Paraneptunicella aestuarii: one gene and its partner. The protein of the gene in region 1 interacts with the protein of each later gene in a pairwise test. Links are inferred from orthologs where the notes say so. Each region holds a gene or a part of one and is shown on either strand. Other genes may lie near its edges.

Region 1 (4,854 bases):
GCTCACGCTTACCCAGCATATTTAAGTTAGGGCCATTAAGTAATAAAATCCGCATAAACTCTCACCTAAAATACGCTATTTTGCATACATCTTCGCAATTAAGCTGCCAAAATGGAGAAAAATGCAAAGCAACCTGATTTTTCGCCAAAATTGAAACACAAATGCTAATTATAGGCGCATCTGCATAAATGACAGCAATTTACTGGTCTTATCAGCGACGATAAGCACAAAGTTCTACTATTTCACACTTAAAAAAATTAAGCAACGGCAAGCGAGGTAAAATTTTTATCACAAATAGATTAAATTTAAAACTATTTCCCCGACAATTTGCGAGAAAAATTACTACCAAGCAGGTAATAAATCACCATCAAAACTAACCTAAGTATCAAAATTCTTCATTTTCGAGTATTTTCTGCCTCAAATAACGATTATTTCTAACAAATCCCTCCAATATTCCAATAAATTTTCATATGAAAGGCTGCAAATGAAATTTCAGGTTAATTTTTTAACCTGAAAATATAAAAAATGATTGCTTCTACCTGTATCCTCTCTAATATAAAAAAATACTCACGACTCAACTTAATATCTGGACGGAGACAGTTGTGCCTGTACACCACATACACCACCCCTTACTGGAACATAAAATTAGCCTCATGCGAGAGCTAAACATTAGTACGAAAAGTTTTCGCGAGCTCGCCAGTGAAATAGGCAACCTTCTAACTTACGAGGCAACACGTCACCTTCCGACAGAAGAAGTTGAAATAATGGGATGGCAAGAAAAACCCATCAAAGTTAAGCGTATTGTGGGAAAAACTCTCACTTTAGTACCTATTTTGCGCGCAGGATTGGGAATGTTAGACGGCGTAATGAGTCTGGTTCCCACCGCCAAAGTCAGTGTTGTAGGTTTATACCGAGATGAAGAAACATTAGAGCCTGTAGCTTATTTCGATAAGGTCGTTAAAGACATCCACCAACGAACAGCGCTGATCGTGGATCCCATGCTCGCTACGGGTGGAACAATGAAAGCCGCTATTGAGCTGATCAAAAGCAAAGGCTGTACCGATATTATGTGCCTGGTATTGCTGGCTTGTCCTGAAGGTATTAAGACGATTACCGATGCTCACCCCGACGTCGATATTTACACAGCAACCATTGATGAGGGACTCAATGAAAAAGGTTATATCATCCCTGGTGTGGGTGATGCTGGAGACAAGATATTCGGAACTCAATAATTAAATAACTAAATTCAATAACTGCGGATTCCGGCTTAAAAACAGGAATCCACAGTTATCCGTTACCCGATATTAATCACTTCAAAGCGCGATTAATATGCTCAGCAAAGCGATCTGCCGGCATAAACCCCGTCACTCTGGCTCTTTCCAATTCTGTTCCATTCACATCAAAAAACATAATGGTCGGCAGCCCTAACACGCTAAAGGCTTCCTGGAACTCCAAATTTTCAGGCGTGTTGTCGGTAAGATCGATTTGGAATAGCTCGGTATTCGCTAATACGGCTTTCACTCGAGGATCCGGAAAGGTGTATTTTTCAAATTCCTTACAAGCCACACACCAATCCGCATAAAGGTCGATCATTACCGATTTACCCTGAGCATTGGCTTGCGCGACTTTTTGTTCAAAATCAGCGTAATTCTTCACAATCTTGAACTGCAAATGCGCCATTTCTGTACCAACTTGCTGTGCAGTTTCCGGCATCAAAGAATCACGAATTTTTTCATAACCATAAATGGCAGAAGCAAACATTCCCAAGAAAATGACAACCGTTCGAACACCCTTCCAGAAGGTCAAGACCGTTTGTTGATTCTTCTCATAGTAGTAACCAAACATGGCTAAGCCTAATACGCCCCAAACCATGCTTATCCAGAAACCACTATACATGCGTTCAACGAACACCAGCGCCACAGCCAGCATCATAAAACCGAACGTCACTTTAACCACATTCATCCAGTTGCCAGCTTTAGGTAGCAACTTACCGCCAGTCACAGCAAAGGCAACCAGTGGAATACCCATGCCAAAACTAAGTACGTAAAGCGCCGTAAAGCCCAACATCAAATCGCCGCTTTGCGCGATATAGAGCAAAATAGCGGTTAACGGTGCTGTAGTACAAGGCGACGCCACTAATCCGGAAATCGCTCCCATCACAAACACGCCAAAGTAACTGCCGCCTTTTTGCTGGTTGCTCAGATTATTCAGTTTAACCTGCCAACTTGACGGCAATTGCAACTCATATGCTCCAAACATCGCCGCAGCCAAGGCAACAAACACCACGATTAAAACCGTCAAAATGGCAGGGTGCTGTAATGCTGCCTGAAACTGCACACCCGCACTGGCCACAACCAACCCTAACAATGAATAGGTCAGAGCCATCCCTTGAACGTAAATCAGAGACAAACTCAACGTATGACTGGTGTTAGCGTTCTTTCCTTGTCCCACAACAATGCCAGAAATAATGGGATACATGGGAAATACGCATGGTGTGAAAGCAAGGCCAATACCCAGCAACAAAAAGCCTAACAATGTTAAAAACATACTGTCCTGGCTTTTTAGCAAATCCAGTAACTGGAATTGTTCAGACACAGGCGCGCTTGAACTTTCTTGCTCTTTAATCGATATAACCGAAGAAGGTTCTGTTGCATGGTTGCCAGAATCAGTTGCCTTGGCAACTACCTCAGACAAATACACAACCTTTGTCGTAGGCGGGTAACACAATCCGAGCTCGGCACAGCCTTGATATTGGATCTTAACCACACCATCGTTAATGGAATGCTTTATAGGAAACTGAACATCTACGTGCTCAAAAAAGACATCCGACACGCCGAAGAATTCATCTTCTATTTCGCGAGCTTCAGGGAAAACAGGCTCCCCCAACTCGGCCTGTTTCACCACGGTTTTAAATTGTTTCTTGTAGAGGTAGTAACCCTCAGCAATTTGCCAGCTGAGCGTTAGTTGATCGTCCTTTTGATAAAAATCGAACTGAAATGCCTGATCCACAGGCAAGAATTCCGGCTGCTCCTGGAACAGATCTGACATAAAGTCATTTTGCTGCCCCTGAACATGGAACGTAACACTAATAAAGCAAAAGAAAATCCAAAAAATACGAGCAAATAGAGGGTTTATTTTATTCATTTAACACTTTTTCTTATCCAATCTGCGTAATCTTCACTGGCATGACTAATATCCAACACAACCCATTCAGGCAAATCATACGAATGTAATTCAAACATACTTTCACGAAGCTCCTTTTCCACTGATTTTTTGGTTTTAACGATCACCTGGCATTCCTGATCCTGCTGAACCGTCCCTTCCCACATGTAAACAGAAACCACTCCGGGAACAATGTTCACACATGCAGCCAACTGGGATTTAACCGCACGATATGCAATATCTCTCGCCACCGACATATTGGGGCAAGTACACAAAATTACGCAAAAGTCTGACATAACAGCTCCTATGACCTGCAACACTGCTCGATAATTTCACAGCAATGTCATGATAAGTGATAAACTTGGCTACCAACAGGCATTTTTAGCTGGCGTTCAGAGGAACAACCATGCATGCCCGTTAAAATTTCATCTATTGAGAAATCAACATTTACCACAATGTTGTTCCTTTAAAATTAGAACAAATTGGGATTACCGTGTTTTTTAAATTATTCATTCTGTTTGCCGTCATGCCTATTGTAGAAATTTCCCTGTTGTTGCAGGTGGGTGACATCATCGGCGGCTGGAACACTTTGGCGATTGTGATCATCACGGCATTTATTGGTGCATCACTGGTTCGCCAACAAGGAACACAAACCTTTGTTCAAGCGCAGCATAAAATGCATCAAGGACAGCTTCCCGGTCAAGAGCTTGCCGAAGGATTATTATTATTAATTGCTGGCGTGCTATTAGTTACCCCGGGATTTATTACCGACATTATCGGCCTGCTGTTTACCTTGCCCATCACTCGTCCTATGATTGCCAGCTACCTGGTTAAAAACTTCTTCAATAAAATGACGATGAATGCCAATCAATCGTTTACCTACACCTATCACTCAGAACATCACCGTTCAAATTCACAATCCCAAGAAGACATTATTGAAGGTGAATTTCGCCGAACCGACAATCCTGCAATCAAGGATGTAAACAACGATAAAGAACAGCCTTAAACCACACTACCTTTCAAGAGATGATGATATACATCAGCATGACGAAGAGGCTCTAAGAAAATCCTTAATATCGCCGTCATGCCGCACAACAATGCCGCACAACGATGCGGCATCCAGAATGCATTGGTGTCATTCCAAATTCATTTCGGAATCTCTGGCTTAAACGTCAAATAGAGCATTTTATTAACCAGAAATCACCGCTTTCGCCGAACAATGAAAAAAAATACAAATTTTTTTAAAAAAGATCCTTGAGATCATTGCTGCCACCCCCATTTACGCTGGCAACAAATTCAACGGAGTAGATCATACGGTCTACTCGAATGTTTTATTGAGTTCCATAAGGAACAAAATTAAATCTAATCTTGCATATTTCAGGAGATTGAAAAGATGGCAATTCGTCCTTTACACGATCGCGTAATCGTTAAACGCCAAGAGCAAGAAAGCAAATCTGCTGGTGGTATTGTACTAACAGGCTCTGCCGCCGAAAAATCAACTCGCGGTAAAGTTGTTGCTGTTGGTAATGGTCGTATTTTAGAAAACGGTGAAGTTCGTGCCCTAGATGTAAAAGTTGGCGATATCGTTGTTTTTAATGATGGTTACGGTGTGAAAACCGAAAAGCTTGATGGTGAAGAAGTGCTTATCATGAGCGAAAACGATATTTTGGCCATCGTTGAATAATCGCTAAA
Region 2 (4,526 bases), 250 kb from region 1 along the record:
GGTAAAAGTGACTTATCACGGCATCTTGCCAGACCTGTTCCGTGAAGGTCAGGGTATTGTGGCAACCGGCGTTTTGCAGGAAGGTAATCTTATTGTGGCGGATGAAGTATTGGCTAAGCACGATGAAGAATATATGCCGCCTGAACTTGCCGAAGCAATGAAAGGCATTAAGCACGAGAAACCTTCTCAATATCAGCAATACAATAAGCCAGAAGGCGAGTAGGTACTTACTATGATTGCTGAGTTGGGACATTTCTCATTAGCATTGGCAATGTTAATGTCGATGCTAATGGCGGTATATCCGCTTTGGGGCGCACAAAAAGGTAATGAGAATTTGATGGCGATGGCTAAGCCGTTGGCGTCAGGCATGTTTCTCTTTACCGCTTTTTCTTTTGGTTGTTTAACCTACGCTTTTGTTACCGATGATTTTAGTTTGTCCTATGTGGCTCATACCTCGAATAGCTTGTTACCGATTCAGTATAAGTACACGGCTGTTTGGGGCGGGCATGAAGGCTCTTTCCTGTTCTGGGTGGTCATGTTTTCCGGTTGGACATGCGCTGTTGCCTGGTTTAGCCGCTCGATTCCGTTACATATGGTTGCCAGAGTGCTGGGCATTCTTGGCCTGATTGGTACGGGTTTTTATTTGTTTATCCTGCTCACATCCAACCCCTTTGAGCGTTTATTACCTTTTTATCCCGTTGATGGTCGAGACTTGAATCCCTTATTGCAAGACATTGGCATGATCATTCATCCGCCTATGTTATACATGGGATATGTGGGTTTTTCTGTTACTTTTGCCTTTGCGGTTGCTGCATTGATTTCCGGACAATTGGATTCAGTCTGGGCTCGTTGGGCTCGTCCCTGGGCAATTGCTGCCTGGGCGTCTTTGACCGTCGGTATCGTATTGGGAAGCTGGTGGGCGTATTACGAGCTTGGCTGGGGCGGCTGGTGGTTCTGGGATCCGGTCGAAAATGCCTCTTTTATGCCTTGGTTGGCGGGTACTGCGTTGATGCATTCTCTAGCGGTCACGGAAAAACGTAAACTATTTAAATCATGGACAGTATTGTTAGCGATTTCTGCATTTTCCCTGAGCTTGCTTGGAACCTTCCTGGTGCGTTCCGGGGTGATTATTTCTGTGCATTCCTTTGCCAGTGACCCGGCTCGTGGCTTGTTCATTCTTGGTTTGTTGATTCTGGTTATTGGCGGTTCCTTGCTGTTTTATGGCTTGCGCGCCAGCCAGCTAAAAAGCGTTGGGCGTTACGGGCTGATGTCTCGTGAAGTCATGTTGTTTGGCAACAATGTGTTGTTGAGCGCTGCCACCATGGTGGTGTTGTTAGGAACCTTGTTGCCTTTGGTGCATAAAGAACTGGGCTTGGGTTCCATTTCTATCGGTGAGCCTTTCTTTAATCAGATGTTTACCATTCTGATAGTGCCCTTTGTCTTTTTGCTCGGCATAGGGCCTTTATCTCGTTGGAAAAAGCAGTCGATTGGAGAGTTGAATAAGCAAATGGCGATGACGACCGTCATTGCGGCGTTGGGCGCATTGTTGATTAATTTTGCTTACGACAAACTGGTGATGATCGCATTGTTAGGGACTTTCTTGAGCATTTGGATTGGTGTTATGACAGTGCAGGAAGTGTTGTTGAGAGTGAATAAACAGGGTGTCAGTAAAGCCAGTTTAGCCAGCCTTTCTCGTAGCCACTGGGGAATGGTTCTAGGGCATATGGGCTTTGCCATTAGCTTAATGGGTATCGCTGTTACCAGTCAGTTCAGTCAGGAAATTGAAGTGCGCATGGATGAGGGTGATAAAGTCGAGCTGGTTGGTTATGAGTTTACATTCAAAGGCATTGAATCGTTGAATGGGCCTAACTATTCAGGGCAAGCTGGTATTGTTGAAGTTCACAAAGAGGGCGATTTCATTGCTCGGTTGAAAGCGGAAAAACGTTTTTACACGGTACAACGCTCTACCATGACCGAAGCTGCTATCGATAGCACTCTGTTACGCGATTTATTTGTTGCATTGGGCGATCAACTTAAAGATGGTTCCTGGGCGCTACGTTTATACGTTAAACCTTTAGTGGTGTGGATTTGGTTAGGTGGATTTATTATGGCTGCCGGTGGGTTGTTGAGTATGTCAGACAAGCGTTATCGCTTATCTCGATTTGCTCGTAAGAACGCAGAGCAACTTGATGATAGCGCTTCCCAAAAGAATCAGCCTGCTACGAATGAACCTCAAGGAGCCGCAGGATAATGAAAAAAATACTATTTTTCTTAATCCCTCTCGGAGCCTTTTTATCTATTACTTTGTTTTTGTTAAAAGGGCTCTTTTCCGAAGCGCGCTACGAAGTGTCGATTTCGGTTGATAAGCAAGTACCCGAGTTTGCCTTGCCTGATGTGATGGATCCGCAACAAATCTACACTAAAGAGGTGTTCCTGGGGCAAAAGACCTTGCTCAATGTGTGGGGCGTCTGGTGTGTGACTTGTGCGGTTGAGTTGCCTTATTTGGCTGAGTTACGCAAGCAAGGTATTCGCATTGTTGGCTTGTATTATCAACTCAATAATGACCCGGATTTTGGAGCCAAACCCTTGCCTCAATTGCAATGGGAAATTCGTGAAATGCTCGGCAAATATGGTGACCCTTACCAGTTTAATATCTTTGATGCGCAGCGCAGTTATGGCATGGACTTAGGGGTGACTGGTGCGCCGGAAACCTTTTTGATCGATGAGCAGGGTGTTGTGCGAGTTCACCATGTGGGTGATTTGAATCCACGTGTTTGGCAGGAAAAGTTTGCTGCTTATTATTCTGAAGATAAAGCGTCAGCCCAAGGTGCTGGTCGCTAAAAAACGAATCATAGTGGAAATGTCTGAGTGAAAATAATGCATTGGTTCAGATTGGTCTTTCTTTGGAGCTTTGTCGCTCTAAGCTTTTCTGTGTGGGCGACAACCGATACTCAGTTTCAGTTTGAGGATCCAGGCAAGCAAAAGCTGTTTCTGGAATTGAAAGCCGAGCTGCGTTGCCCTATGTGTCAGAACCAGAACATTGGTGATTCTAATGCCATGATCGCATTGGATTTAAAGCGAAAAGTATTCGAGTTGGTTGAGCAAGGTAAATCCAAGCAAGAGATTATTGATTACATGAAAGCTCGCTATGGCGATTTTGTTCATTATCAACCACCTGTAACACCCATTACCATCTGGTTATGGTTACTGCCGTTACTCTTTGTGTTGATTGCTGCTGCTTTGGTTGTTCGAAGCCGAATGAATGCAACCGACGCGGATTCCGTGGCATCAAACAATGATGTTTCCGGACAAGATGGCGTCGATCAGGACGAGTCTAAAGCTGACGAATTATTGGATAAATACAAGTGACAATATTTTGGGTTGGTGCAGTCGCACTTATTTTTCTCTCTTTAATCGTAATTTTCTGGCCTTGGCTTTTAAAACGAAATCAACACGATCAAGAACAAGAACGTTTGAATGTGTTGTTAGTAAAAGATCGTGTTGCCGAGATAGAACGTGACTTGCAGGAAAGTATCTTGTCTGATGAAGACAAACAAGCTGCTGAGTCAGAGCTGAAGAAAGCGTTAGTGCTGGAAGTTTCTGTTGCCAGTGAAAATAAAGTCCAAGCGACAAAAAACGCTTCAGGGTTTTCTGTTGTTCTGCTGCTTTTTACTTTTATCGCGATTGCTACGGCAGTTGGAAGTTATCTGTATAGTAATGAGATCAGCGATATTCAAAACTGGCAAGATGCACAGGCTCGTTTACCAGAGTTGGGTGAAAGAGTAGTACGTGGTGATGCTTCTTTGACTCAACTCGAATATCAGAATTTTACCTTGGCACTAAGAACCAAGTTGGCTAAAAAAACCGATGATGCTGTGGGTTGGTTGTTGCTCGGACGTCTTTATGCGTCGATGCAAAATGTCGAGCAGGCTATGTCTGCTTTTGAAAAATCCCTGGCTTTGGAACCTGATAGAATTGGTACGCTGATTAGCTACAGCCAGATGTTGATCATGACGAATCAAAAGCCTCAGATCTTAAAAGCCAGGCAGATTTTACAAAGAGCCTTACAGGCTTCGCCGGGCGAGAAAGATGCTATGGGGTTGTTAGCAATTGCTGCTGAGCAAAGTGGCGATAAGGATTTAGCTGTGATGACCTGGCAAGAACTCAGCCTACAAATTGCGCCTGAAGACCCGCTTCAAGAGACGATTAAAACGAAAATTGAACTGTTGCAGCATGGACAAACCGAGCTTATGGTTAAGGTTGATATTGCCCAGAGACTGAAAGATAAATTGCCGAAAGAGGCGATGTTATTTGTGTTTGCCAGAAAAGCGAACTCTGAAATGAAAATGCCTGCCGCTGTTATTCGTCAACCTTTAGGCCAATTCCCGGTGACCGTCACATTAACCGACGGCAATGCCATGATGGCGGGTTTCAATTTGTCAGGATTGCAAGAAGCGCAGGTCGTTGCTCGTATCTCGTTGGATGACAAGGTGGATGTGGGCGAACAAGAGATGCAGGGAGAAGCG

Evidence for each region.
Region 2: the proteins of KIH87_RS16830 (region 1) and KIH87_RS15715 interact in binary tests that used the Escherichia coli proteins (3 or more experiments, as listed by UniProt). The link is inferred for Paraneptunicella aestuarii from one-to-one orthologs.

What each region holds. Positions count from the first base shown.
Region 1 is NZ_CP074570.1:4,316,501-4,321,354, forward strand. What follows is about bases 727-3,689. They hold KIH87_RS16830 (protein-disulfide reductase DsbD), read right to left. Parts: upstream 3,145-3,689; coding sequence 1,309-3,144; downstream 727-1,308. Other genes in these bases: upp (uracil phosphoribosyltransferase), read left to right, coding at 727-1,232; cutA (divalent-cation tolerance protein CutA), read right to left, coding at 3,141-3,458; KIH87_RS16840 (FxsA family protein), read left to right, coding at 3,689-3,689. Also shown: aroQ (type II 3-dehydroquinate dehydratase), read right to left, coding at 1-55; more of upp, read left to right, coding at 654-726; more of KIH87_RS16840, read left to right, coding at 3,690-4,168; KIH87_RS16845 (co-chaperone GroES), read left to right, coding at 4,556-4,846. UniProt on the Escherichia coli protein: Required to facilitate the formation of correct disulfide bonds in some periplasmic proteins and for the assembly of the periplasmic c-type cytochromes.
Region 2 is NZ_CP074570.1:4,070,127-4,074,652, reverse strand. The notes cover bases 1,047-4,045. They hold KIH87_RS15715 (DsbE family thiol:disulfide interchange protein), read left to right. Parts: upstream 1,047-2,250; coding sequence 2,251-2,841; downstream 2,842-4,045. Other genes in these bases: ccmI (c-type cytochrome biogenesis protein CcmI), read left to right, coding at 3,366-4,045; KIH87_RS15710 (cytochrome c-type biogenesis protein), read left to right, coding at 2,878-3,369; KIH87_RS15720 (heme lyase CcmF/NrfE family subunit), read left to right, coding at 1,047-2,251. In the rest of the region: cytochrome c maturation protein CcmE, read left to right, coding at 1-223; more of KIH87_RS15720, read left to right, coding at 233-1,046; more of ccmI, read left to right, coding at 4,046-4,526. UniProt on the Escherichia coli protein: Involved in disulfide bond formation. Catalyzes a late, reductive step in the assembly of periplasmic c-type cytochromes, probably the reduction of disulfide bonds of the apocytochrome c to allow covalent linkage with the heme.